DNA from 3 places in the Micromonospora sp. FIMYZ51 genome. Region 1 is predicted to be linked to each of the others. Evidence: riboswitches for the same ligand, from Rfam matches in the RefSeq annotation. Region 1 holds a riboswitch; each other region holds the start of a gene.
The links. A riboswitch is a leader RNA that binds a small molecule or an ion and turns the genes downstream of it on or off. The one in region 1 is predicted to bind cyclic di-AMP.
Positions count from the first base shown of each region.

Region 2: another riboswitch for cyclic di-AMP. It lies ahead of QQG74_RS00465 (NlpC/P60 family protein); the one in region 1 lies ahead of QQG74_RS02735 (hypothetical protein).
Region 3: another riboswitch for cyclic di-AMP. It lies ahead of QQG74_RS10730 (C39 family peptidase); the one in region 1 lies ahead of QQG74_RS02735 (hypothetical protein).

Region 1 covers NZ_CP134706.1:555,487-564,916, reverse strand. Annotated here, with positions in the region: gene QQG74_RS02770 (sensor histidine kinase) at 1-756, shown strand, start outside; gene QQG74_RS02765 (CsbD family protein) at 863-1,036, opposite strand; gene QQG74_RS02760 (heavy metal translocating P-type ATPase) at 1,115-3,364, opposite strand; gene QQG74_RS02755 (hypothetical protein) at 3,376-4,350, opposite strand; gene QQG74_RS02750 (cation transporter) at 4,365-4,592, opposite strand; gene QQG74_RS02745 (metal-sensitive transcriptional regulator) at 4,712-5,008, shown strand; gene QQG74_RS02740 (YibE/F family protein) at 5,371-6,735, shown strand; cyclic di-AMP (ydaO/yuaA leader) riboswitch at 6,902-7,033, shown strand; gene QQG74_RS02735 (hypothetical protein) at 7,037-8,053, shown strand; gene QQG74_RS02730 (carbonic anhydrase) at 8,305-9,003, opposite strand; gene QQG74_RS02725 (helix-turn-helix domain-containing protein) at 9,197-9,430, shown strand, end outside.
Region 2 covers NZ_CP134706.1:88,080-97,509, forward strand. Annotated here, with positions in the region: gene QQG74_RS00440 (class E sortase) at 1-1,526, opposite strand, end outside; gene QQG74_RS00445 (DUF881 domain-containing protein) at 1,615-2,415, opposite strand; gene QQG74_RS00450 (cell division protein CrgA) at 2,638-2,901, shown strand; gene QQG74_RS00455 ((Fe-S)-binding protein) at 3,180-5,396, shown strand; gene QQG74_RS00460 (NlpC/P60 family protein) at 5,651-6,664, shown strand; cyclic di-AMP (ydaO/yuaA leader) riboswitch at 6,850-6,987, shown strand; gene QQG74_RS00465 (NlpC/P60 family protein) at 7,000-8,040, shown strand; gene dcd (dCTP deaminase) at 8,177-8,755, opposite strand; gene QQG74_RS00475 (pyridoxamine 5'-phosphate oxidase family protein) at 8,831-9,373, shown strand.
Region 3 covers NZ_CP134706.1:2,189,370-2,198,799, reverse strand. Annotated here, with positions in the region: gene QQG74_RS10755 (bifunctional cytidylyltransferase/SDR family oxidoreductase) at 1-1,359, shown strand, start outside; gene QQG74_RS10750 (CDP-glycerol glycerophosphotransferase family protein) at 1,394-3,091, shown strand; gene QQG74_RS10745 (hypothetical protein) at 3,159-3,686, shown strand; gene QQG74_RS10740 (hypothetical protein) at 3,674-4,699, opposite strand; gene QQG74_RS10735 (helix-turn-helix domain-containing protein) at 4,816-5,517, shown strand; gene QQG74_RS10730 (C39 family peptidase) at 5,576-6,442, opposite strand; cyclic di-AMP (ydaO/yuaA leader) riboswitch at 6,665-6,807, opposite strand; gene QQG74_RS10725 (hypothetical protein) at 7,149-7,937, opposite strand; gene QQG74_RS10720 (acyltransferase) at 8,133-9,260, opposite strand.

The DNA of each region.
Region 1 (9,430 bases):
ACCGGCGGGGACATCTACGCCCGGCCCGCCGTCGCCATCCGCACGTACCGCCGGCTCCTCGCCGACCTGACATCGGGCGGGGCGGCCCAGATCCGGATCATCGGGGAGGTTCCCCGGATCGCCCTCGGTCCCACCTGGGACTGGTGGGCCCGCTACGAGGCGGCGATCAACCGGGCGTACGACGACTGGCCACTGTGGAGCATGTGCGCGTACGACACCCGGAGCACGCCGGAGGCGGTGCGGGCCGACGTCTGCGTCACTCACCCGTACCTCGTCACGCCCGACGGCCGGTGCCGGCCCAACGCCGACTACCTGGCGCCCGAGACGTTCCTACGCCAGCAGCGGCCGGTGCCACCCGATCCGATCCAGGCGTCCCCGCCGCTTGTCGACCTGCTCGGCCCGAGCGCCGGCCAGGCCCGGGCGGCGGTGCAGCACGCCAGCCGTGGACTGCTGCCGCAGGACGAGTTCGACGACTTCCTGGTCGCCGTCAGCGAGATCGTGACCAACGGGCTACGGCACGGCCAGCCGCCGGTCCGGTTCCGGCTCTGGGTCGGTACGGACCGCGTGGTGGCCACGGTCAGCGACAGCGGCACCGGGCCGGACGACCCGTACGCCGGGTTGCTCCCGTCCGGTGCCGGCGAGGTGGGCGGGCTGGGTCTCTGGATCACCCACCAGTCGTGCAACCACGTCACCCACTACCGGGACGCCGACGGCTTCACGTTGCGACTCACCGCCGGCCGCCCGCCGGCCGGATAGCGGACCGTCCGGCAACGCGCACGCCGCCCGCCACCGCAGCGGAGTCGGCCAGACACGCGACCGCCGGGCCGGCGGTCGCCGGCCCGGCGGTTGGTCGATCGTCCGATCAGCTCCGGAACGCGTCCTTGATCTTCTCGCCGGCCTGCTTGAGGCTGGAGCGCGACTGGTCGGCACGCCCTTCGGCCTCCAACCGCTCGTTGTCCGTGGCCCGGCCGACGCCCTCCTTGACCTTGCCGGCGGTGTTCTCGGTGGTGTTGTTGAACTTGTCCTCGACACCCATGTCAGCCTCCCGGGATCTGCGTCTCAGCGGTACACCCCCACAGGTACCCCGACCGGCCGCCAATCAATCGCCCACCGCTCAGGTGACCGGACGGAACCGCCGCAGCCGAAGGCTGTTGGCCACCACGAAGACCGAGGAGAAGGCCATCGCCGCACCGGCGATCATCGGATTGAGTAGCCCGGCGGCGGCCAGCGGCAGGGCCGCGACGTTGTACGCGAAGGCCCAGAACAGGTTGCCCTTGATGGTGCCCAGGGTGCGCCGGGCCAGCCGGATGGCGTCCACCGCGGCCAGCAGGTCGTCGCGCACCAGGGTGAGGTCGGACGCCTCGATCGCCACATCCGTACCGGTGCCCATGGCCAGCCCGAGATCGGCCTGGGCGAGCGCGGCGGCGTCGTTCACCCCGTCGCCGACCATCGCCACCGCGCGACCCTCGGCCTGGAGGCGGGTGACCACCTCCACCTTCTCCGCCGGCAGCACCTCCGCGATCACCTCGTCGATGCCGACCTCGGCGGCCACCGTCCGGGCGACCGTGGCGTTGTCGCCGGTGAGCAGCACCGGGGTCAGGCCGAGGGCGCGCAGCCGCCGTACCGCCTCCCGGCTGGTCGGCTTGACCTGGTCGGCCACGGCGAGCACGCCGCGCGCCCGACCGTCCCAACCGACGAGCACCGCCGTGCGTCCCGCGGCCTGCGCGTCGGCCGCCGCCCGGGCGAGATCGTCCGGTACGTCCAGCCTCCGGTCGCGCAGCAGCCGGGGCCGGCCCGCCAGCACCTGGCGGCCCTGCACGGTGCCGGTCACACCGAGCCCCTCGACGTTGGCGAAGCCGGTGACCGGGGGAAGTTGACGAGCGTCGGCGGCACCGGCCACGATCGCCCGCGCCACCGGGTGTTCCGAGCCGGACTCCAGGGCGGCGGCCAACCGCAGCACCTCGGCGGTCGCTTCGCCCGCGCCGGGCGTCACGTCGAGCAGGGTCATCCGGCCGGTGGTGACCGTGCCGGTCTTGTCCAGCACCACGGTGTCCACCCGCTTCGTGGACTCCAACGCGGCCGGCCCCTTGATCAGGATGCCGAACTGGGCGCCACGTCCGGTGCCGACCAGCAGCGCGGTGGGCGTGGCCAGGCCGAGGGCGCACGGGCAGGCGATGATCAGGACGGCCACCGCAGCGGTGAAGGCGGCACCCGGCCCGCCCCCGGTGCCCAGCCACCAGCCCAGGGTGGCGGCGGCCAGCGCGATCACGATCGGTACGAAGATCCCCGAGATGCGGTCGGCGAGCCGCTGCACGGCGGCCTTGCCGGTCTGCGCCTGCTCGACCAGCCGGGCCATCTGCGCCAGCTGGGTGTCGGCACCGACCCGGGTGGCGGTGACCACCAGCCGCCCACCGGCGTTGACGCAGCCGCCGATCACCGGGTCACCCACGCCCACCTCGACCGGCACCGACTCACCGGTCACCAGGCTCGCGTCAACCGCCGAGCTGCCCTCCGCCACCGTCCCGTCGGTGGCGATCTTCTCGCCGGGCCGGACCAGGAAGGTGTCCCCCACCACGAGCTTGTCGACCGGGATCCGGGCCTCCACCCCGTCGCGCAGCACCGAGACGTCCTTGGCGCCGAGTTCCAGCAGCGCCCGCAGCGCCGCCCCGGCGGTCCGCTTCGCGCGGGCCTCGAAGTAGCGCCCGGCGAGGATGAAGGTGGTCACCCCGGCCGCCGCCTCAAGGTAGATGTTGCCGGCACCGTCGGTGCGGCCGATGTCGAGGCTGAACGGGTGGGTCATCCCCGGCGTACCGGCGGTGCCGAGGAACAGCGCCCAGAGCGACCAGCCGAAGGCGGCAAGCGTACCCACCGAGACCAGGGTGTCCATGGTCGCGGCACCGTGTCGCAGGTTGACCAGCGCGGCCCGGTGGAACGGCAGCCCGCCGTAGACCACGACCGGGGCGGCAAGCGTCAGCGACAACCACTGCCAGTAGGTGAACTGCCAGGCCGGCACCATGGCCAGCGCGATCACCGGCACGGTCAACACCGCCGACACCCACAGCCGGGTACGCAGGCTCCGCAGCTCGTCCGCCGGCTCGGCGGCTTCCGGCTCGGCGGCGCCGGGCGGCGGTGGCAGTGTCGCCCGGTAACCGGTCTTCTCCACCGTGGCGATCAGCTCGTCCGGCGTGACCGGCGCGTCGTAGGAGACGGTGGCCTTCTCGGTGGCGTAGTTGACTGTGGCCCGTACGCCGTCCATCCGGTTGAGTTTCTTCTCGATCCGGGCGGCGCAGGAGGCACAGGTCATGCCGCCGATGGCGAGCTCGATCAGGTTCGTCGCCGCCGGCAGCGGTCTGCTCGTGGTCATCGCTGGTCCGATCAGTCGTGCTCGTGTCCGGGTGCGCCGTGCCCGTCGTCGGGCGCGGCGCTCTGCGGTGCGGGCAGGTCGCCCGGGTCGCCGACGTGCACCGTGAACTCGGCGGTGCGTACCACTCCGCCGTGCTGGAAGTCGAGGTAGAGCCGGTACGCCCCGGCCGTGGGGAACTCGGTGGCGAAGCTCACCTGCGGACCGGACGGCGTCCGGCCGTCGCCCGGAGCCCCCTCCGGATGCACGTGCAGATACGCGAGGTCACCCCGGCGCAGGGCCACCAGGTGGCCGTACGCACCCAGATAGGTCTCCAGGTCGCCGACCGGTACGCCGGCACGGCTGACGGTGAACGTCAGCGTCGTACTACGGCCGGGCTGCGGCGTGCCGTCGAGGTCGACGGTGTAGCCGTCGACAGTGGTGCTGCTCGCCGGGGCGGGCAGCGGCACCTCGGCCAGTTCGCCCGGGACGGTGACGTCGACGCCGAGCGTCAGCGGCTGACCACCGGTCGGGGTGAAGTCGGCGAAGGCCCGCCACACCCCTGAGCCACCCAGCGGCGAGGCGACCCGCCAGGTGCCGTCGGGCGACATCTCCGGGTGCACGTGCCGGAAGCCGGAGAGGTCGCGCCGGGCGACGATCAGGTGCATCCGCTTGTCGTGGCTGACGTCGTACCCGGTGACCGGCCGCCCGTCGGGTCCGACGATCTGGAAGGCGAACTCGCCCGTCGGCGCCGCCACCGGTACCAGGGTGTGCCCACGGTCGGCGACGAGCAGCCCACCGGGCAGTCGGTCGCCGGCCGATTCGTGGCCGCCGCCCTCGTCGTGACCGGGCGTGGCGGAGCCGTCGGCGTCGTGCCCGCTGTCGTCCGTCGGATGGTCGGTGGTGGCGACCGGGGTGACGGGGCCGGCCAGCTGACCGGCTCCGTACGCCGCGCCGAAGACCAGCGCGACGCCGAGCGCGAAGCTGCCCAGCTTGGTCGCTGTGTTCATCGGTACGCCTCGGCCTACCGCCGCTGGTCGGCTGCGCCGCCGACCAGTTCGTATCCGGCCTCGTCGACGGCGGCGCGGACCGCGTCGTCGGCCAGCGGCTGCGCGCTGTTGACGGTGACCCGACCGGTGGCGAGGTCGACCTGTACCTCGTTGACCCCGGGCAGCGCACCGACCTCGGCGCTCACCGCGTTGACGCAGTGCCCGCAGGTCATGCCCTGCACCTGGTACGTCGTGGTGACCATGGAACTCTCCTCTCCACGCCCGGCCAGGTAGTGGACCGGACGACCCGTCGAGATACCCGGCGGGGGTATCTGACCTGTCGACCGTAGCATACCCCCGGGGGGTACGTTATGCTTGCCGCATGACCACACCTGCGCCGATCCGCGGCTACACCGCCAGCAAGGACCAGCTGCTCGCCCGGCTGCGTCGCGTCGAGGGTCAGGTCCGTGGCATCGAGAAGATGGTCGACGAGGACCGCTACTGCATCGACGTGCTCACCCAGATCTCCGCCATCCAGGCCGCGCTGGACAAGGTCGCCCTCGGTCTGCTCGACGGGCACGCCCGGCACTGCATGCACGAGGGTGCCGCCGAGGGACGCGCCGACGAGATGGCCACCGAGATGATGGCCGCCGTGGGCCGCCTGATGAAGCGCGGCTGACCAGCGACACCGACAAGCTGCGGCGGCCGGGCCACTGACCCGGCCGCCGCAGCTCACACCGGCCCCGGCGCGCCACGAACCGCCGACAAACCCTCGCGACCTGCGTTCGGATGCCGGGCTGGCTACCATTCGCTCACGATGCCCAGCCGACATCCGTGCCCCGCGGCCCACGCCCGCCCTCGGGCGTCCGCCTCCGCCGCCGCACCGCGGCGGCCGTCGAGAGCCGGCCGACACATCACGGTACGCAGCCGTTCCGCCACGCTCAGACCATCCGCGTCGCGTCGACAAACGGTGGTGCGCAGGCACTGAACCGACCCGGCCGCCGGCACGTACTCCGCCCTGGAATCGTTGGGAGACATTGAATGGGCGCCGACCACACCCGTTCCGCTCCGCCCACCCCGCCCGGGGTGCGGCGGATCCTCGTCGTGACGGTGGTCCCCCTCTTTCTGGTCACCCTGATCGCCGCCCTGGTGCTCTGGCCCACGGACGCCCCCCGGCCGGAGGCGGCCGACGACACCCCCCGTCACCACGGCACGGTCACCCGGGTGGTGACCGAGACCTGTCCGCCCAACCCGGCGGTCCCGGAGGGCACGCCGACGACAGCGGCCGGCCCGTGCGGCACGGTCACCGTCCGGGTGCAGGACGGCCCCGACGCGGGCCAGGAGGTGCAGACGCCCATCCCGGCCGGGCCCGGCGCGCCCCGGGTCAGCACCGGTGACGAGGTCATCCTGGTCGCGCTCTTCGACCCGGAGGATCCGTCGATCAGCACGTACAACATCGCCGAGCACCAGCGGGGCACGCCGCTGATCTGGCTGGCGGTGCTCTTCGCCGCCGCCATCGTCGCCTTCGGCCGGCTGCGCGGCCTGGCCGCGCTGGCCGGCCTGGCCGCCAGCTTCGGCATCCTGTTGACCTTCGTGCTGCCCGGCATCAGCGCCGGCAATCCGCCGCTGCTGGTCGCCATCGTCGGCTCGGCGTTGATCATGTTCGTGGTGCTGTACGTGACCCACGGCATCTCCGCGCAGACCTCGGTGGCCGTGCTGGGCACCCTCGGCAGTCTGGTGCTCACCGGGCTACTCGGCCTGATCGCGACCAGGGCCACCCACCTGACCGGCTTCGGCAGCGAGGACGCCACCACGCTCTCCATGTTCCGGGCCGACGTCGACCTGCACGGCCTGCTGCTGGCCGGCATCATCATCGGATCGCTTGGCGTGCTCGACGACGTCACGGTCACCCAGGCCGCAGCGGTCACCGAGTTGCGGCACGCCAACCCGAACTTCTCTCGCCGTGAGCTGTACCGCGCGGCGACCCGGGTGGGGCGGGCCCACATCGCCTCCGTGGTCAACACCATCATCCTGGCGTACGCCGGCGCGTCGCTGCCGCTGCTGCTCCTGCTCACCGCCGACTCCCGCGCCCTCGGGCAGATCGTGACGAGCGAGTTCCTCGCCCAGGAGATCGTCCGCAGCGTGGTGGCCACGCTCGGGTTGATCGCCGCCGTACCGCTCACCACCGCCCTGGCGGCACTGGTGACCACGGCCGGGCAGCAGCGCGGCAGGGTCGGTGGCGACCCCGCCGGCCCGGACGACGATGACGATTCCAGGGTTTCCCGGCCGGCGACGGACCGGGCCGAGGCGCTGCACGCCCTCAGCACACCGCGTACCCGCAACACGTCCACCGCCACCCCGCCGGGGTGGCCCGACCCGGACAGGAGCACGGACACCACATGGTGACACTCCTCAACGTGACCGCCTCGGCCGGCGAGGCCAGCACGAGTGTCGCTGGTCACTCACCGCGATTACGAAATGACGCATCTGGCCGGGTTCGGGGCGTAGAAGCCCAAGTGGACTCTCGGGTAACCTCACTGCCGGTCACCGCCGAAGGCGTACCCCAGCGCCTGCGGTGCCACCGCCCAATCGCCACCAGGCGAACCGGGAACCCAGGTACGTGGGGTGAATCCGCGACTGCGGTAGGGGCCGCTTCCGTCCCGAACCCGTCAGCTAACCCGGTCGGCGGTCGATGGAAGGGAAAACAGTGACGGCACCCCTACGCCGCTGGTTGACACCCGTGGTGGCCGTGTGCGCCGCGTTCGCCGTGTTCGCGGGGCCGATGCCTGCGACGGCCGCGCCGAAGCCACCCGCACCGGCGGAGCACGACGACGACCCGCCGATGCTCAACGACCTGATCGAGGCGACGAACCGGGACTACACAAAGGCCAAGGCGAAGCTGGAGAAGTCCAAGAAGAAGCAGCTCGAACTCGCGGTGGAGGTCCGCCGCGCCCAGGCTGCCCTGGACGAACTCGCTCCGCAGGTCGCGGAGATCGCGACCCAGTCGTACCGGACCGGTCGGGTGGGCGCGATCGGCATGCTGTTGCAGAGCAACGCCCCCGACTCGTTCATCGACCGGGCCTCCGCGCTCGACGAGTTGAACCTGGTCAACGACAAGAAGCTGGCTGAGGTCAACACGGTGAAGCTGCGCGCCGAGACGGCCAAGCTCGCGCTCGACGCCGAGGTACGCGAGCAGCGGAAGCTGACAAACGACATGGCCCGCAAGAAGACCGAGGCGGAGAAGTCGCTCCGGCTGGTCGGTGGCGAGGGTCTCACCGGCGGCCTGGTGGCCGCCACCTCCCCGGTCGCCCGGATCGCACCGAACCGGGCGGCGGACGGTGGCTGGAAGACCGAGTCGTGCAACCAGAACGACCCGACCACGTCGGGCTGCATCACGCCCCGGACGTTGCACATGTACAAGGAGGTCAAGCGGGCCGGCTTCAACCGGTTCGTCGGCTGCTGGCGCCCCGGTGACAAGTTCGAGCACCCCAAGGGCCGGGCCTGCGACTGGTCGTTGCAGAACAGCGGCTTCTCCCCGTGGCACAACAACGACACCCGGATATACGGCAACAACCTGGCGGCCTTCCTGGTCCGCAACGCTGACCGGCTGGGCATCTACTACGTGATCTGGAACCGGCAGATCTGGTTCGCGGCGACGGAGCGCTGGAGTTCCTACAGCGGCCCGTCCGACCACACCGACCACGTGCACGTGTCATTGCTCTGAGCACCCCGGGCACGACAAATGAGGGCCGTTCCGCCACCTGGCGGAACGGCCCTCGGCGTCGGTCGGCCGGCTCGGAACGGCCCTCGGCGTCGGTCGGCCGGCTCGGGGCGGTTTTCGGCGTCGGTCGGCCGGCTCGGGACGTGTTTTCGGCGTCGGTCGGGCGGCTCGGGGCGGTTTTCGGCGTCGGTCGGGCGGCTCGGGGCGGTTTTCGGCGTCGGTCGGGCGGCTCGGGCCAGCCTTTCGCAGGGCGGTCAGGCGGCTCGGGCCGGCGCGTCGGCCAGCTCGGCGGGCTGCGCGGTGACCGCCCGCACCTCACCGGCGGCCAGCCGGTACGACATGCCCACCACCGCACACCCGCCCGCGGCCACCTCGGCGGCGAGCGTTTCGGAGGACTCCAGCATCGCCTCCACGGTCTGCGCGATGTGGATGTCCACGATCCCGTCCAGCTCGTCGACGCCCGCCTCGCGGGCCCGGCGCAGGCTCGGCACCACCGCGTCCACCACGGCACTCAGGTGACCCGGCGGGGTGGTGCCGGTCGCCACCGACGCACGGGCCGCCTGCACGGCACCGCACGAGTCGTGCCCGAGCACCACCACAAGCGGCGTACGCAGCACGGTCACCGCGTACTCGACGCTGCCCAGCACCTCGGGCCCGACGGTGTGCCCGGCGGTCCGGACCACGAAGAGGTCACCCAGCCCACGGTCGAAGATGATCTCGGCAGCGAGCCGGGAATCGGAGCAGCCGACGATCACCGCGAAGGGGTGCTGCTCGGCCGCGACAGCGGCCCGGTGGCTGGCGTTCTGGTTGGGATGGCGGAGCGTGCCGGTGACGAAGCGGCGGTTGCCCGCGATCAACTCGGCCAGCGCCCGCTTGGGGGCGCCCGGCACGTCCGCGGTGAGGAACTCCCGCTCCGGTGCTCGCTGCTCGCTTATCGATCCGGGTCGACTCATCCGGCGTCACCTCGCCTCTCTCGGTGCAATGCCTGGTCATCCCGGCCGACACTGGTCACGGGCCGCCACCACCGTCACACGCACCGCGAAGCTACGTCAAGATATGCGTGATATGCATTTCAGGTATTCCAGAACGCTTGCCAACGGCGGGAGACAGGGCACAGCGGACCAGACCCGGAGAGACAGTCATACGATGGCCACCATGGCGACCACAGGCGAACGGGAAAGCGCCCGTAACTGGACTTTCCTCACAAATCACGCCCACGTACTGCTCGCCATCGCCCGCAACCCGACCGCCCGGCTGCGCGAGGTGGCGGTCGAGGTGGGAGTCACCGAGCGGGCCGCACAGGCCATCGTCGCCGATCTGGAGGCGGGCGGTTACCTGCGGCGCACCCGGGTCGGCCGCCGCAACGAGTACACCATCAAC
Region 2 (9,430 bases), 470 kb from region 1:
AGCGCGGTTGAGTCCAGCGCCGGCTGACTACCCGGCCCGGTGGCCCCGGTGACCGCCGGGATGAGCGCGGTGGCCGCCGGATCCACCGGCCGCTGCGGCGTTGCCGGCCCGCTCTGCCGGTTCGGCGCGGTCGGGCTGCTCGGCTCGTTCGACGCAGCTGGGCCGGTCGGGCTGTGCTGCCGGTTCGGCGTACCCGGGCCGGTTGGGCTGTGCTGCCGGTTCGGCGTACCCGGGCTAATCGGTTGGTTGGTGATGGCCAGGGTGGCCGTCGGTGCGTCGGCAAGGCTGGCCGCGTTCGCCGGGGGCGGCCCGCTGCTCGGGCCGGGACGGGTCGCCTCACCCGGTCGAGGAAAACCGGACGGTGTACCGCCCCCGACTGCCGGCGGGGCAGCCGCTTGCGGGCCGGGCCGCTCCGACGCCCCGGTCGGGGTCGCGGCACCGCCGATTTTCGGCATCAGCGTGGTCGGTCCCTCGGCCGACCAGCCGCCCTGGTCGGCGCTGTGGCCGCCGGAGGGCCGGGCGGGCTCGGCACCGTGGGCGCCGGTGGTCTCCGCCGGCCGGGCCGGCGTCGCCCACGGCTGCTGGTTCGGGTGCGGCTGGTTCGGATGCGGCTGGTTCTGGTGCTGCGCAGTGGTGGGCGCCGAGGGCGCAACCGACCCCTGCGGGGTGCCGCCGGGCGTGGGCTGTGCGGCGTACGACTGGGGGGTGGCCGGTCGTTGCTGGCCGCCAACCTGCTCGGCGGGCTGGGTGTCCTGGGACCTCCAGCCGGGCTGATTCTCTTGCCCGGGGTACGGCTGCTGCTCGTGGCCCCGTCCGACCGGCGGCGTGCCGTTCGCCGGTGCGCCGGCCGGGGTGGGCCGAGGCGGCGCGGCGTCCGGCTGGGCCGGCCCGGCAGTCGGCGGCGGCGGCCCGAGGTCCGGTTGCCGCGCGGCGGGGGGACGGCTCGGCTGGAAGGCGTCCCGCCAGGGGGTCGGCTCGCCAGGGATGCCGGACTGACCGGTCGGCGCGGCGGAGCCGTTGCGCTTGTCGGCCGGGCTCCCGCCCGGTTGCCAGCCGTTGTGGTCGGGACGCTGGCCGGGCGTGGCGCTCCACCGGTCCGCTGCCGGCTGCTGCCGGCCCGGCGCGGTGTCCCATTGACTGGTCGCGGCGTCCCAACCGCCGCCGGCCTGGTCCCGCTTCGGCTGAGCGTCCCAATGGCCCGGTGCGATGGCCTGCTCCCGATTGGGCTGAGCGTCCCAGCGACCGGCGGCGGCCTGTTCGCGGTTGAGCTGGTTGTCCCAGCGACCGGAGGCGGCGGCCTGCTCGCGGTGGGGCTGCTGGGCGTCCCAGCGGCCGAGGTCGGTCGGGCGCTGGGCCTGGGGGGCTCGGTCGCCGGGGCGCTCCGCGGGACGCGGTGCCACCGGGTCCGGCCAGGGCAGGGTCGCCCGCGGCTGGGCCGGTGCGGGCTCCGGGCGCTCGACCTTGGGTATGAAGGCGGTGGACTCGTCGGCCTGGTCGCGGTGCCGGCCGTCGGGTTGTTGGCTCATGACGGCACTCCGCTACGTTCAGCGCGGTCACGAGGCACCGACGCACCTACCTGATGATTCGCCTGCTGGCGCTCGCTCATTCCCGGCCTCACCTCGGCACCGTGGCGGAGCGCAGGGTGGTGGAATCCTCGAACGCGGGAACGGTGACCGTCGACTCCCGCTCGGAGTAGCCGAGCTGATAGTTCTCGACTGCGTCCCTGAACCACCGGACTCCCTCGGAAGCGGCGAGGGCCTGCCGGAGGGCGGCGGGATCGCCAATTGCTACGATCTTGAAAGGTGGGGAGTACACCCGGCCGTGCAGCAGCAGGGTGTTACCCACGCAGCGTACCGCGCTGGTGCTCAGGACGCGCACGTCCATGATTGACATGGCTTCGGCGCCGCCGGCCCAGAGCGCGTTGACCACCGCTTGGACGTCGCCCTGGTGGACGACCAGGTCGTCGTTCTCGACCCCCTCGGGCAGGCTGCTGAGCTGCGGCGCGTCGTTGAGCTCGACCGTCAGCCCGGAGCCGGTGAGGGCGGTGAAGCCGGCCGCGCCGAGACTCGCGCCGGCCCGCTGCTGCTGCTCCTTGATCGTGTCGTCCGAGTCGGCGAGGTCGGTCGTGCGGCTCTCGACCTCCCGGCGCAGGCGCGCGGCGCGTTCCTCGTTGGCGGCCACCTGGGCGCGTCGGTCCTCGATCAGCTCGGTCAGCTGCGGGCGTCGATCCTCGCGCAGCGCGGTCCCGCCGGCGGTGCTGGCGGTGGTGGTGAAGAGCAGGCCAGCGGCGGCGGCGATCATCGGTACGCCGATGGACCAGCCTGGTCGGCGCTGCCGGGGCCGGCGTGGCAGCAACGCGGCGACCAGCCGCCGCAGCGCCTTCTGCCACGAGGCTGCGCCGGATGTGTACTCCACGGACCGTTTCCCCCTGTCCCCACCTGCTGCACCCGCGCGATGCGGGTTTTGAGCGAGCCGTCGGGCAGCTCGTTTCCGGTCTGCCCGGTACCGGTCTGGCCCCATTCGTGGATTGGACGAGCCTTCCGGACTACGCTAGCTCTCGAACATTATTGGCCATGGACCGTCGCCCTCGCGCCCGGTTGCAGGCCGGACGAGGTCGTAACCCCTCTGGAGAGCGTCGTGCCCAAGTCTCAGGTCCGCAAGAAGAAGGTGTACACCCCGCCCACGGACGTCCGCCCGACGGCGACAGCGGCGACGCGCAAGCCGAGCCCACTCTGGCTGCCGGTCTCGGCGGTGTCGCTCATCGTGTTCGGCATCGGCTGGCTGGTGGTCTACTACCTCTCCGAGCAGGAATACCCGGTCATGGAGCTGGGTTACTGGAACCTCGCGGTGGGCTTCGGCGCGATGGTCGCCTCGTTGATCCTGCTCTCCCGCTGGCGCTGAGTCACCCGCAGGGCACACACCCGGCGCCGCGCGCCGTGCAGCCAGGGGCCGCCCGGCGCGAATCCCGGTGACCTCCTAAGGTGGGCGCAGGGCGACGTGGCCCTGGGTGCGAGAAGACTCACGTTACTCTCGGGTAACCTTGCGCGTAGGCTGCACTGCATGACCGAGCGGAGCGAGGTCAGCAACCGATCCGGTTGACGGTGCGGTGGTGCCTACCGCTCGTGCCCGACCCGGTCGCCACGCCCGCTCGACAGGCAGCAGACCGGGAGGCCAACTCGATGGGCAGCGTCCAGATCGTCACCACGATCCTCGCGGCCGCCATCACCGCCGTGGCGGTGTGGCTTGCCGTGCGCGCGGTCATGAAGATGGTGGCGGTGATCCGGCTGGGTCAGCCCGACCCGTCCCGCTTCGGCGACCCGGTCAGCCGCACGAAGACAATGCTCGCGGAGACCGCCGGGCACACCCGGATGCTCCGCTGGAGCGTGGTGGGTGCCGCGCACTGGTTCGTGATGGTCGGCTTCATCGTGCTGTCGCTGCTGGTGCTCGAAGCGTACTTCGAGGTGGTCTCGCCGACCGGCGGGCTGCCGCTGATCGGCAGCTGGACGATCTATGGCCTGGTCACCGAGTGGATCGGCATCCTGGGCATCGTCGGCATCGCGGTGTTGATCGCCATCCGGGTGGCCAACCGGCCGAACCGGGCCGGCCGCCGGTCGCGGTTCACCGGGTCCACCATGTGGCAGGGCTACTTCGTCGAAGCGGTCGTCCTGGCCGTCCTGATCATGGGTTTCCTGATCCGTGGCTTCAAGGTCGCCACCGACCACTTCGAGTACCCGACCTGGGCCACCCCGCTCAGCCACGCGGTCGGCTCGGCGCTGCCGGGCTGGGAGGCCGGCGTCAGCATCGCCGCCCTCATCAAGATCGCCATCTCGATGACCTGGCTCATCGTGATCTCGCTGAACGTCACCATGGGGGTGGCCTGGCACCGCTTCCTCGCCTTCCCCAACATCTTCTTCAAGCGCAACCCGGGTAAGACCGGCTCCGGCCTCGGCGCGCTGCGGCCGATGATGAGCGACGGCAAGCCGCTGGACTTCGAAGAGGCCGACCCGGAAAAGGACCAGTTCGGCGTCGCCCAGGTCGAGCAGTTCACCTGGAAGGGCCTGCTGGACTTCAGCACCTGCACCGAGTGTGGCCGGTGCCAGTCGCAGTGCCCGGCCTGGAACACCGGCAAGCCGCTGTCGCCGAAGCTGCTGGTGCTCAGCCTGCGCGACCACGCCTACGCCAAGGCGCCCTACCTGCTGGCGGGCGGCGGCAAGGACCTGACCGGCGAGGAGAAGGCCACCGCCGCCCAGCTCGCCCACGTCGACGTACTGGCACTTGCCGAGGCGGAGAAGCCGCTGATCGGCGACGCCGAGGCGGGCGGTGTGATCGACCCGGACGTGCTCTGGTCGTGCACCACCTGCGGTGCCTGTGTGGAGCAGTGCCCGGTCGACATCGAGCACGTCGACCACATCGTCGACATGCGCCGATACCAGGTGCTCATCGAGTCCAGCTTCCCCTCGGAGGCCGGCGTGATGCTGCGCAACCTGGAGAACAAGGGCAATCCCTGGGGTGCGCCGCAGAACACCCGCGAGGACTGGACCAAGGGCCTCGACTTCGAGGTTCCCCGGGTCGGCGAGGTGGAGGACTTCGAGTACCTGTTCTGGGTGGGTTGCGCCGGTGCCTTCGAGGACCGGGCCAAGAAGACCACCCGCGCGGTGGCCACCCTGCTGAACGAGGCGGGCGTCTCGTTCGCCATCCTCGGCGAGGGCGAGACCTGCTCGGGTGACCCCGCTCGACGGATCGGCAACGAGTTCGTCTTCCAGATGCTCGCCCAGCAGAACGTGGAGACCCTGAACGAGGCGTTCGAGGGGCGCGAGAAGGCCAAGCGCAAGATCGTCGCGACCTGCCCGCACTGCTTCAACACGCTCGGCAACGAGTACGGCCAGCTCGGCGGCGAGTTCGAGGTGGTGCACCACACCCAGCTGCTGGCCCACCTGGTCGCCACCGGAAAGCTCACCCCGGTGCAGCCGGTCGACGGCGGGGTGACCTACCACGACCCGTGCTACCTCGGTCGACACAACCGGGTGTTCACCCCGCCGCGCGAGGTGCTGGGCAGCGCCATTGCCGGTGGATCCGGCGGCGCTGCGGACGGCGGTCTCGTCGAGATGCCGCGTAACAGCGAGCGTTCCTTCTGCTGCGGCGCCGGTGGCGCCCGGATGTGGATGGAGGAGCGGATCGGCAAGCGGATCAACGTCGACCGGGTGGAGGAGGCCATGTCCACCGGGGCGAGGACGGTGGCCGTCGGCTGCCCGTTCTGCTCGACGATGCTCAGCGACGGGGTGAACGGCAAGGGTGCCGGTGAGCAGGTCGAGGTGGTCGACGTGGCAAGCGTCCTGCTCCGGTCGGTCAAGCCCGAACAGCCGACCGCCTCGGCGCAGGAGCCGGTCGGCAACTGACACACGACCCGTACGCGGGGTGCGAGGGTACCTTCACCGGTGCCGTCGTACCCCGTTTACGTATTGGCCCAGATAACTGTTACGAGAATGGTCGACACCCTTTGTATTCGACCGGTCGCGCAAACGTGAATAAGCCGTTGGTCGCCTTGATTCCGCAGCACGCCTTCCCTAGTCTTGGGCACCGGCCGCCGTAGGTCGTCTGTCCCGCCCCTTACCGCTCGCGGGACGCCCGGTGGTCGGTTGCAAAGGAGTCGGTGCCGGTGGCAACCATGCCCCTTCATCGTCGCGCGCCCGGACGCTCTCGCCGTCCCGGTGGCCTGCACCGGGCCGCCCGCCGGCTGGTCGTCCTGGTCGCCGCCGCCGCGGTCGGCGCTGGCCTGCTCGCCGCCCCCGCGTACGCCGAGCCGTCGGTCGAGCAGATCGAGGCGGAGATCGACAAGCAGTGGCAGCGGCTGGAACCCACAATCGAGCAGTACAACAAGGTGCGGTCCCAGCTGAAGGTGAACCGCGAGAAGTCGAAGACGATCCAGAAGAAGATCGAGCCGCTGGCCCTGGAGACCGAGCTGGCGATGAACCGGGTGGGCGACATGGCCTCCCGGTACTACATCACCGGCCCGTCGTCCGAGCTCGGCGCGGTGCTGCTCAACGCCAAGCCGGACACGCTCGGCGAGCAGATGGCCTTCCTGAACCGGCTGGCGGCGCAGGAGCGCCGTGAGCTGGAGGGCGTCATGAAGGTCAAGCGGAAGTACGACGACCAGAAGGCCAAGCTCGACGCCTTGATCGCCGATCAGGAGGCCAAGGAGAAGCAGCTGGCGGCGAAGAAGAAGCAGATCGACGCCGAAATCAAGCGGCTGGAGAAGTCGCTGCCGGTCACCGTGGTCAAGACGACGAACTGCCCGACCATCAAGGACGTGGTCAGCGCGGCAGCACGGACCGCCATCCAGGTCGCCTGCGCCCAGGTCGGCAAGCCGTACGTCTGGGGCGCCACCGGGCCGAACTCGTTCGACTGCTCCGGGCTGACCCAGTACGCCTACAAGGCCGCCGGGATCCACCTCACCCACTTCACCGGGGCCCAGTGGAGCGAGAACAAGGCCGTCTCCCGGGCCGAAGCCCGGCCGGGGGACCTGGTCTTCTTCCGTAGCGACGTGAGTCACGTCGGGCTCTATCTGGGCAACAACCTGATGGTGCACTCGCCCCGCGCCGGCAAGCCGGTGAACGTATCGCCGATCACGACCATGCCGGTCGCCGGCTTCCGCCGTCCCGGCTGATCTGCACCGCTGAGCGGTAGCACAGGAACGAACGAAGGCCCCGGGTCAAGCGACCCGGGGCCTTCGCCGTTGTCGGATTTATGCACCGACAGTGATGGCGTGGGTGTGTTGCGTATCGATGCGGATCGTCCCTACGCTGGGCAATCGTCGGCCGGCTGACAGCTCCGCCCACCGAGGGCGGTAACGGTCCGGCACCGCCGAGTCGTTCTGTCGAGCGAGCCGGGGACCCAGGTACCCGGGGTGAATCCGCGATCCTCGCGGTAGGGCGCCCCCTTCCCGCCCGAACCCGTCAGCTAACCCGGTAGGCGGTATGGGAAGAAGGAGTACGGAGCCCGGTGGCACACCATGCCCCGCGGCCACCGTCGCGACGGCCGGCGTTGCCCGGTCCGACGACGGCTGCGCCGCGTTTCCGCTGGTACCGCTGCACCACCGCACTCGCCGCCCTGACCGCGACCGCCGTCATCCTGACCGGCGGCGCGACGGCGGCGTACGCCGACCCCACGGTCGCCGACATCGAGCGCCAGATCGACGAGGACTGGAACCGGCTCGAACCCGTGATCGAACGGCACAACGCCACGCGGCAGGATCTGGCCGCCAAACGGCGGCAGGCGGACGCCCTGGCCGCCCGGATCGCCCCACTGCAACGTCAGGTGGACGAGGCGATGGAGCGGGTCGGCCGGCTGGCCGCCCGGGCCTACAAGGGTGGCCAGGTCCGCGTGGTCAACACGCTGCTGGGCAGCAGGTCGCCCGGCGAGGTGGTCGAGCAGCTCGGCCTGCTCGACCGCTACGCACAGTTCCAGCAGCAGGACGTACGGCAGGCGCGTGAGCTGCGCGACGAACTGGCCGCCGCCAAGGGCGCACTGGACCGCAGCATCACCCAGCTGGCCGGCACCGAGGTCGAACTCGGGCAGAAGCGGCGGCAGATCGACGCCGAGATCGACCGGTTGCAGCGGCTGCGGCTGCGGGCGTACGGGAAGGGGGGTGGTGGACCGCTGCGCCCGAAGCCCTGTCCGGCCGGTTACCCGGGCGGCCCGGCCGGGAAGGCGGTCAGCTTCGCCTGCGCCCAGATCGGCAAGCCGTACGCGTGGGGCGCCGAGGGGCCGGACGCGTACGACTGCTCCGGGCTGACCCTGGCCGCGTGGGCGCGTGGCGGGGTGGCGCTGCCGCACAACGCGGCGCGGCAGCGGCAGGCCACCGAGCCGGTCAGCCGCGCTGCCCTGCGCCCGGGTGACCTCGTCTTCTACTACCGCGACCTGCACCACGTCGGCATGTACGTCGGCGGTGGCTGGGTGGTGCACTCGTCCCGGGCGGGTCAGCCGGTCAAGATGAAGCGGATGGACGACAGCCCGATCCACAGCTTCGGCCGGCCCGGCTGACGCGGCTGGCGTACGGCGGTCGGGTCCGCGCCCATGACGGCGCGGGCCCGGCCGGTCAGGCCGAGGTCGGCGGCGGCAGCTGCGTGCACGGCGGCTCGCACCCTGCCAGCCTGGCGGGCGATCGTTGCGGTGGGGCTCAGCGGACCGGCCAGGTGCGCCAGTTCTGCCAGGCGCGGCTCGGCGTCGGGCCGCGCTGGCCCTGGTAGCGCGAGCCGTAGACGGCCGAGCCGTAGGGGTGCTCGGCTGGCGACGAGAGCCGGAAGATGCAGAGCTGACCGATCTTCATGCCCGGCCAGAGGGTGATCGGCAGGTTGGCCACGTTGGAGAGCTCCAGCGTGACGTGGCCGGAGAAGCCGGGGTCGATGAAACCCGCGGTGGAGTGGGTGAGCAGACCGAGCCGGCCCAGGCTCGACTTGCCTTCGAGTCGCCCGGCCAACTGGTCGCCGAGGGAGATGACCTCCAGTGTGGAGGCGAGCACGAACTCGCCCGGGTGCAGCACGAAGGGCTCACCGTCGGGCACCTCGACCGGCGAGGTCAGGTCGTCCTGCCGGGTCGCCGGGTCGATGTGGGTGTAGAGATGGTTGTTGAAGACCCGGAACAGCTTGTCCAGGCGTACGTCGATGCTTGACGGCTGCACCAGGGTGGGCTCGAAGGGCTCCAACGCCAGGGCGCCCGCCTTGATCTCGGAGACCAGGTCGCGGTCGGAGAGCAGCATCGACACACCATAGCGGTACGGGTGACCTGCGTGTCGGACTACCTGCTTAGAACGTATGTTCGATAAGATGTGGTCATGGCTTCCTGGTCCGAATTCGCCGCTGACGAGCCCCGACTCGCCGACGGGATCCGCCTTCTCATGCAGCAGTACGGCCCTGGCTTCGGCTATCTGGCCACGGTCCGCGCCGACGGCGGGCCCCGGGTGCACCCGGTCTCCCCGGTGATCACCGACGACGGTCTGTTCTGCTTCGTGATCGACTCGCCGAAGCGGCGCGACCTGGAGCGTGACGGGCGCTACGCGCTGCACTCGTTCCCGCCCGAGGAGAGCGACGACGAGGCGTACGTCGCGGGTCGGGCCAAGCCGGTCACCGACGGCGCCACGGTGACCCGACTGGCCCTCGCGGCGCGGGCCGCCCCGCACGCCGACTGGCGACTCTTCGAGTTCACGGTCGACGTGGCGATGCTCGCCCGTCGCGAGCAGGTCGGCTCCGGCGGGCCGAGCGACCTGGCGGGTCGACCGGCGGTCCAGGTCTGGCTCGACCCGGCCGGTGCCGGCACTGACGACAACCGCCTCGCGCCGCTGCCGGCCCGCTCGGCCCGCCACGCCCACGCGGCCTGAGCCGACACGCAGCCGGTGCCGACCCCGATCTGCTCGGGGCCGGCACCGGCGTACGGA
Region 3 (9,430 bases), 1.6 Mb from region 1:
AAGCCGATCATCGAGCACACGCTTGCCGTCTTCGAGGCCGCGCCGGAGATCGACGAGATCATCGTGCTGATGGCCAGCGGCCACGTCGACGAGGCGCGACGGATCGTCGACAAGGCCGGCTTCCGCAAGGTCACCAAGGTCATCGAGGGCGGCGACACCCGCAACGCCACCACCCGCATCGCGCTGGACGCGGTCGGCGAAGGGGACTGCAACATCCTCTTCCACGACGCGGTACGACCGCTGCTCAACGGCCGGATCGTCCGGGAGTGCGTGAACGCCCTCTGGACCTACTCGGCGGTCGACGTGGCCATCCCGTCGGCCGACACGATCATCCAGGTGGACGAGAACGACTGCATCACCGACATCCCGGTCCGGGCCACGCTGCGCCGGGGCCAGACCCCGCAGGCCTTCCGCTCCGGGACCATCCGGGAGGCGTACCGCCGGGCCGAGGGTGACCCGAACTTCGCCGCCACCGACGACTGCGGCGTGGTGCTGCGCTACCTGCCCGAGACCCCGATCAAGGTGATCGACGGCTCGGACGAGAACATCAAGGTCACCCACCCGGTCGACGTGCACCTGGCCGACAAGCTGTTCCAGCTGGCCGCCGCCAAGGTGCCCCGGCTGGCCGACCAGCGGGCCTACAGCGAGGAGGTCGCCGGCCGGACGATAGTCGTCTTCGGCGGCAGCTACGGCATCGGCCACGACCTGACCGAGCTGGCCCGCCGGCACGGCGCGCAGGTCTTCCCGTTCAGCCGCTCCAGCACCGGCACCCACGTGGAGCGGCCCGAGGACGTCGAGGCCGCGCTGAAGACCGCCTTCGACGCCACCGGCCGCATCGACCACGTGGTGGTCACCGCCGGCATCCTGGAGAAGGGCGCGCTGGCCGAGATGGACCAGGACACCATCGACCGGGTGCTCCAGGTCAACTTCGTCGGCCCGGTGACCGTCGCCCGGCAGGCCCTGCCGTACCTCCAGCACACCAAGGGCCAGCTGCTGCTCTACACCTCCAGCTCGTACACCCGGGGGCGGGCCGACTACGCGCTCTACTCGGCGACCAAGGCCGCCCTGGTCAACCTCACCCAGGCGCTGTCGGACGAGTGGGCGGAGCAGGGCGTCCGGGTGAACATCATCAACCCGGAGCGAACCGCCACCCCGATGCGAACCAAGGCGTTCGGCGAGGAGCCCGAGCACACCCTGCTCGCCGCCGAGACCGTCGCCCAGGCCTCGCTGGACGTACTGATCTCGGACCTCACCGGCCAGGTGATCGACGTCCGCCGGCCGCCCGGCGAGGCCGCGCCGCTCGCCGTGCCGGCGCCCGCCCAGGCCGACCGGCCGATCGACACCGCACCCGTCGGCTGACCGGCCGGCAACATAGCGCGAAGGCGACACCGAGATGCGTGGTGACCTGGTCACGAAGTTGGCCGCCCGGGGCCTGGCCACCGGCGGGGCGGTGCTGGCGTTCGGCGTGGTCGCGCTCACCGACGCGACCGCCTGGGGTCTCGGCCTGGCGGTGGTCGCGCTCGCGGCCACCGTCTGGGAGCGCCGGGTGCGCCCCGGCGCCGACAGCGTCGCGGAGACCACACTGATCGCGGCCGGAATCCTGGTCGGCTACGCCCGGCAGCTCGACTCCGGGTTCGACCCGGCGCTGGCCGCCGCCGCCCTGGTGCTGCTGGGACTGCTGCTGCTGGCCGGTCCGCTGCGGGACGCCGGAAACCTGGAGATCCGCGCCGCCAACCTGCCGGTACGCACCTGGGTGCCGCAGGTCGCCGCCGGCCTCGGGGACGCCCTGGCCGGCCTGCTCGCGGTCCTGGCCCTGGCCGCCCTGGCCGCCCTGCCCGCCGTCCTCGCGCTGGTGGCGGTCCTGTTGGTGGGTGCCGTCGTCGGCGCGGTCGCACTGGACCTGGCCCGGCGGCGGTTCCGGCCGGCAAGCGGCGGCTCGCCGGTCACCCGGGCGCTGCGCCGGCACCAGCCGGAGTTCGTGCTGCACTTCTCCGCCCCGCCCGGCTCGGAGTACCAGGTCACCATGTGGCTGCCGTACCTGGCGCGGATCGGTCGGCCGTTCGTGGTGATGGTGCGCGAACCGGAGTCGCTGGCCGCCATCGCGGCGGCCACCACCGCCCCGGTGCTCTACTGCCCCACCCTGCGCAGCATGGACGAGGTGCTGGTGCCCAGCCTGCGGGTGGCGTTCTACGTCAACCACGGCGCGAAGAACAGTCACTGCCTCCGTTTCACCCAGCTCACCCACATCCAGCTGCACCACGGCGACAGCGACAAGGCGTCCAGCGCCAACCCGGTGTCCGGGATCTTCGACCGGATCTTCGTGGCCGGCGAGGCGGCCATCGACAGGTACGCCCGGGCCGGGGTGGCGATCCCGGCGGAGAAGTTCGTCGTGGTCGGCCGTCCGCAGGTCGAGACGATCGAGGTACGCACCGAGCCCGCCACCGGCCTGGCCAACCCGACGGTGCTCTACACCCCCACCTGGACCGGGCACCACGCCGACGCCGACTACTGCTCGCTGCCGATGGCCGAGCCGCTGCTGCGGCGGCTGCTGGACCGGGGTGCCACGGTGATCCTGCGGGCGCACCCCTACACCACGCAGAACCCGGCCTCGGCCCGGTACCTGGCGCGGCTACACGACCTGCTCGCCGCCGACCGGTCCCGCACCGGACGGCAGCACCTGTTCGGTGCCGCAGCCAGCCGGCTGAGCCTGGCCGAGTCGGTGAACCGTGCCGACGCCCTGGTCTCCGACGTCTCCGGCGTGGTGTCCGACTGGCTCTACTCGGGCAAGCCGTACGCGGTCACCGACACGGGTGCCGACGGCGACCGTTTCACCGAGCGGTTTCCGCTGGCCGCGTCCGGCTATGTGCTGCGCCGCGACCTGACGAACCTGGACGAGGTGCTGACCGGGCTGCTCGACACCGATCCGCTCGCCACGGCCCGCTGGACGACCCGGCGGCGGTACCTCGGTGACTTCCCCATCGACGCCTACGCCGAGGCGTTCCTGGCCGCCGCCCGGCGCGAGTTGGACCCCACCTGGGCTCCGCCGACGCCGCGCGCCGCGCGCACCGCCCCGCTCTCCCCCACCACCTGACGCGCGGGCACTGCCCGCCAGGTCCCCGTAGCCGGGGACCTGGCGGATCCACTTTAGACTTGTCCGCATGTCGCAACCGACGCCCGACCAGCCGCCCGCCCGCAAGTTGGTGTGGGCCCCCGACGAGATCCGCGTCAACCTCGAACAACAGGTCGAACCGCAGGACAGCCTGGGGCAACGGGTGGCGCGGGTCGGGATTCTGGCGTTCCTCTTCACCGGGTTGCCGGCCTTCGTGGTGTTCGCCGCCACCACTGTCGTCGCACCGTCGGTGACCGACGGAGCCGGGATCGGCACCACCGCCCGCTGGGCGGTGCAGGTCGCCGGCCTGATCGCGATCGCGGCGATGGTCACGTCACGGCCGCCGAAAGCCACCGCGCCGGACCCCGCCGCGCCGGACGCGCCGGGGTCGACCCGACGGATCACGCTGCGGCTGGTGCGGCACGTACTGGTCACCGGCGGCTGCGCGGTGCTGATACTGGCGCTGGAGGGGCTCGCCGTGGGCCAGATCGCCACGTTGGCGCTGCTGCTCGTCGGCGTACTGCATGTGCTGCCGCTGGCGGTGGCCCGGCTGCTGGTCCGCCGTCAGTCGCGGTAGCGGTCGGCCACGGCGGCGAAGGCGGCCTTGGGCTCCCAGGGCAGGCCGGGGTAGGTGTCGCCGTCCCGGCCGTCGAGGACCTTGACGATCCCGAGGCTGGCCAGGTCGAGGTCGTCGGCGGGGTCGCCGTCGGGGCGGTGCGGCAGGTTGTACAGCGCGAACAGGTGCACGAAGGCGCTGTCCACGCCCTCGCTGTCGAAGATCTCCAGTAGCTCGCTCAGGTAGGCCGCCTGGCCGGCCTCGTCGCGCTGGTAGCGCCCGTTGAGTCGGACCGGTTCGCCGGTGGCCTCGTCGTACTCGATGATCTCCATACTGCGCGGCGCGACGTCGCCCGCACCGCGCCAGGTCGCGGTGCCGAAACCGGTGATCGCGACCGGACTGGGCTGGGCGACGAGTTCGCGTACGGCCGCCCGGAACTGGTCGGCGACCTCGGCGGAGCGGATGAGTTCGAGGGTGACGAAGTCGAACAGCTCCCAGTCGACGCCCTCGAACGGAATGGCGGCGTAGGTCACCTTTCCGTGGAAGCGTTCGCGGATCGCCGCCACGGCGGTGCGGAGGAACCGGTCGAGCCGGGAGCGGACCTCGGCGATCCGTTCGGCGCGGCCGACCGGGTCGGCAAGGAGGTTGCCGAGTCGGTCGTCGATGCGGTCGCCGACGACGAAGCCCCGGTTCATGATGCTCAGCTCGACGCCGGAGACGAAGACCACCTCGGCCCCGGTCGCGCGCAGTCGCTCGGCCCGCTCGGCGCAGTCGAGAAACAGGGCGAGGGCCTCGTCGGCCGACAGGTCCAGCGGGTACGGCGAGAACCAGACCTCCAGTCCGAGTTCGGCGGCGAGCCGGGCGGCGAGTTCCAGGCGCTGCGGGTCGCCTCCGACGATCTGGACGGCGGTGCAGTGCAGGTCGTCGCGGATGATTGTCAACTCTCGCCGGACCAACTCCGGGTCGAAGTGCGGCAACGAGTTGTGCCCGTCCCGGACGAAGCCGGTGTCGTAGCTCATGCCCTTGGCTCGCATGTCTGTCGGTCCTTCTCGCTCGGGGCGCCGCCGGGGTGGGGGCTCGTGGCGACGCTAGCAAATTTCTGCGCGCACGCAAGTTTGCGGACACGCAGAGATTGTGCGATGGTGAGCGGGTGACAGCAGCGGGCCGCCCCTCCTTGCGGGAACGGAAGAAGCAGGCGACCAGAGCGGCGCTCCGCACGGCCGCGCTGCGCCTGGCGCTGGAGCGCGGGCCGGGCAACGTCCGCGTCGACGACATCGCCGAGGCCGCTGGGGTGTCACCAAGGACGTACAACAACTACTTCTCAAGCCGCGAGCAGGCGATCATCGCGGCGGTCACCGCAGAACGTACGGCACAGGTCGCGGCGGCCGTGCTCTCCCGGCCCACCGAGATCGGCCTCGCCGACGCCGTGCTCGACGCCGTCGTCGGGCAGTACGCCGACCAGGGCGACCAGTCCAGCGCGGCGCTGTTGATGATCACGACAAGTCCCGCCCTGCGCGCCTGCTACGTCGACACGGTCAGCACGATCGAGGGCCCGCTCGCCGACGCCATCACCGAACGCTGCCCGGACATCGACCGCCTGACCGCCCGGGTGCTCTCGGCCAGCGTCGGGGCAGCCGCCAGGGTCGCCCTCCGGCAGTGGCTGGAGTCCACGACCGTGGCACCGTCGATGCCCGGTTTCGTCGTACCGTCCGGGTCGCTGCCCGACCTGGTCCGGGCCGCGTTGACGCCGCTGGTGCCGGCGCTCGACGCGGCAGGCACGGCGGCCGGCGCGGCCGGCACGGCAGAGAGCACGGCCGGCGGGGCGGGCAAGGGCGGGCGACAGGGGCGGTGACGGTAGGGCGCCGGTTCCCCAGCGGGGAACCGGCGCCCGTTCGGGTCCGTCAGGTCGGTCAGGCCGAGTAGCCGCGCGTGGCCGCCCAGTTGGCCAGGTCGATGGTGCTCATCCAGTAGGAGTAGTAGGACCCGTCGGCCGAGTCGGCGATCTTCACCATTCGGCCCTCGTCCTCGTAGCCCACCACGGCGATGTAGTGCCCGCCGGGGAAGGAGTGCCAGCGACCGTTGGTGTCCGTGGCGCTGCCGGCCACGTTCACCACGACACCCCGCCCGTCGTTGATTGTCGCCACGACGTCGGCCTGGAGCTGGTCCATCTGGGCCGGGGTGGCCGCACCACCACGGATCCACCTGGTCTGGTAGGGGTCGCCCTTGAGCACGGCGTTGAGCACCCGGGTGGTGTCCGCCGCCGAGTTGGTGCCGGCGAACGTGGTGCCGAGCTGGCTGGCCAGGGTGTCCTGGTCGCGTTCGACGCCAGCGGCGCTCAGCGCGTTGCGCACGGCGGCCGGGCCGCAGTAGTAGCCGTTGACCTGTGCCTGGTAGTCGTAGTCCAGGACCTTCTTCGCCGGCGGCTTCGGCGCGGCCTTCTTACTGGTCAGGTCCGGGTCCGGCGTGGCGGAGCTGGCCTTCGGCGAGGGCGACGGCGAGGGCGAGGCGGCGGCGCTGGCCGCGACCGATTCGCTCGGCGCGGACGATGGGGTCTGCGCCACCCGGGCGTCGCTGCGGGAGGCCGCCGCGTCACCGCGCAACTCGGCGACGGTGGTGGTCTGTGCGCTGGCCGGGGCGTCCCCGGTGCCGGCGAGCGCGGCACCCGTGCCGGTCGCCAGGATGAGCGCCGCCGCCGATCCGGCGACGATCTGGTACGGACGCTCCGTCGCCAGGCGGCGGAGCTGACGCTTGACGGTGTGCTTCACAAAATCCTCCACGAGGGCTGGGGCGGCCGTACCGGTGCCGGCGGTCGGGTCGGCAGGGGAAACCGACGACCACCCGGACGCGGACGGACCGTTCGAGAGATTCACCCGGGGACACCGGGCGGTGGCGGTGGGTCCGGTATCAGCTCGCCGTCGGAGAGCCGGCGAACGCGGACACCGCGATGCCGTGGAGGCGTGGGAACAACGGGGGGATCGGTACGTGTTGCACGCGAATGGAGCTCCTTCCGACACCGCCGACCGGGTTAGCTGACGGATTCGGGCGGGAAGATCGCCCTACCGCGGGCCGAGGCTCGCGGATTCACCCCAGGTAATGCAGTGGGTCCCCGGTTCGTGAGATCACGATTGAGCGGGTCGGCGCGGCGTCGCCTTTTGCGATCGGTTACCGCACCGGACGGGGCGACATTACTGGCCGGTCAAACCGCGCGCCAACCCGTCATTGCCTGCGTAAACATGATCCAGATCAATTATTTCCGGGTATTCGGCGACTGGCGTCGCTCAATGGGATTCGGGGAATTGAGCACGCCGAAAGGCGACAACCGGACCGACCACCCAAAAAGTCCCGGAAATTACGTAACCGATGCACCCGAGCGCGCTCGGTGACCGTTTCCGGAGTCAATGTGACCGGGGTCACCCATCTCGGGGACTGCACCCGCACCGGTCGGCGAGGTCGGTCCGACCGCCCGACCGGGCGGTCATCCGATCAGCCCACCCGGGCCGGACGCCAGCGCCGGATGACGGCCGGCCGGCCGAAGGCGACCCGGCGCCGCGTCGGCACCCGGTCCGGCCGAAGTCGCTGTGCGGCAGCGTACGCCTCGGCAGCGAGCGTACGGGCGGCCTCGGCGGCGATTCCGGCCGCCCGCCACGCCGCACGTTCCCGGGCCTCGGCCGTCCGGTACGCGGCCAGCCGACTGTCGCGCAGCAGCCGGGCGAGGGTGATCTCCTGCTCGGCAGGGTGCCATCGGGGATCCCCACCGCGCCGCCGAGCGAACACCTCGCTCAACTGCCGGGCTGTCAGGTCGCCCCGCCAGTGCGCGGCCATCGCGGCGCGGTGCAGCCACCGCTCCCGGGCGGCGTACTCGTCCGGGCTCCGCACCGCCCCCGGCACCGCGAGCGGCACCGTGGCCGCGAGTCGCCGGGCAACCTGCTCCGCCTCGTCGTACGCGGTCCAGGCGCGTTCGAGTTCCTCGTGCGCGACCCGCCAGGCGTCCCGTCGCCGCTGGGCGTTGCGCGCGGCACCGGCCGCCGCCACGGCCACCTCTCCGGCGTACCTGCTCAGGTCCGCGGCCGTGGTCACGGCGGGATCCTCGGCCGAGTCGCCCTCGGCCACCGGCGCACCCTCGACCGCCGGTGCCCCCTCGGTCGACCGGGCCCGCTGCGGGCGGGCGACCAGGGCGGTGAGCACCCCCAGCGCGAGCACCAGCAGCGCCGACCAGATGGCGACGGCCCGGGGTACCTCGGTCAGGAACTGGTAGAGGACAGACTGCTCCATGACCTGCCTCAGCGGGAACGAGGCACGAGGCCGGTCAGCATCCGGACGGCCGGACGCCGCGAGCACCACAGTGGACAGGCAGGCGCGGCGATGAGCACGGCCCTCACGCTACCGCCGTCGTCGTGGCAGCCGCATCGCCGTCCGGGCGTGTCGGGTGGGACTGTTCGCCGGATCGAGCCGACGCTCGGCCGAGCCCTATCGTCCGGAGTGGACAGTCCCGGCGGCGCTCGGGCGGGGCGGCGCCAGCCGGCGCATCATGGGTTGCTCGACGTAGCGGTGCAGCAACGCGGCCAGGGCCAGGGTGAGCAGCAGGAATCCGATCACCGCGGCCGGACCCCACCAGCCCGGGAAGCCGGTCCCCCAGTCGCCGGTGATCCGCATGATCGTCATGATCGCGAAGACGTGCACCAGGTAGAAGGCGAAGGAGACCTCGCCGAGCCAGACCATCGGCCGGGACCGCAGCGGCGACCGGCTGCCCCGCACGTCCGCGTCGGCCGCCGCCGCGATCAGCACGACGTACGCCGCCGACAGGATCGCCGCCCACAGTTCGGCACGGATCCACTGCGCGGCCACCACCCAGGTCGCCACGAAGATCAGGCTCGCCACCAGCAGGCGCGGTCCGCGCCAGCGACCCCGCAGCATCAGTTCGGCGGCGGCCACCCCCATCCAGAACTCCAGCGACCTCACCAGCGGGAACACCTGGGTGAACCACCACCGGTACTGCTCCGGCACCAGCGTCTGCGCCGGCCAGAGCGCCAGGATCAGCAGCGGCACCGCGATCACCACGGCCCACAGCTGCCACGGCCGGGCCCGCCGCACCAACGGCAGCGCCAGCGGCAGGCACAGGTAGAAGAACAACTCGCAGGAGAGCGACCAGCTCACGTTGTTGACGCTGTAGAAGTAGCCCGGCCGGGGATCCCAGGCCTGGAGCAGGAACAGGTTCTCCACCGCGGCCACCGGGTTGATCGGGTCGGCGAACCAGAGCGCGGCCAGCATCGCCACCGCCCACATCAACAGGTGGTTCGGGTAGATCTTGGCGAACCGACGCCGCCAGAACCGCCGCCGGGAGTCACCGGGTCGAGCCGACCAGACCAGCACGAACCCACTGAGGACGAAGAAGAACTGCACCCCGGACAGGCCGAGGGTGAAGATCTTGCCGACCACCGCCTGGTGGTCCGGCTCGGCGATGATCCGCATCGTCCCGGCGTGGAAACCGAAGACCAGCAGGGCGGCGACCCAGCGCAACCCGGTCAGCGACGGCAGCCGGCTCGCCGTGCCGCGTCCGGTCGGGGCGGTCGGCCGGTCGACGGTCGTGCTGGTCATCCGGGCACCCTACCCGCCCACTCCCACCCCAGGTGTAAGGAAGGGCCCCCTGTTAACGCCTCGTGCATAGCAAGGGCCCCCTGCTAACACACCTGCCCACCAGCGCCGAATCGCGCCGTACCGGCATCTTCCGCGCCGACCGCCCATGCTAGAAACAACGTTCAGGGTCG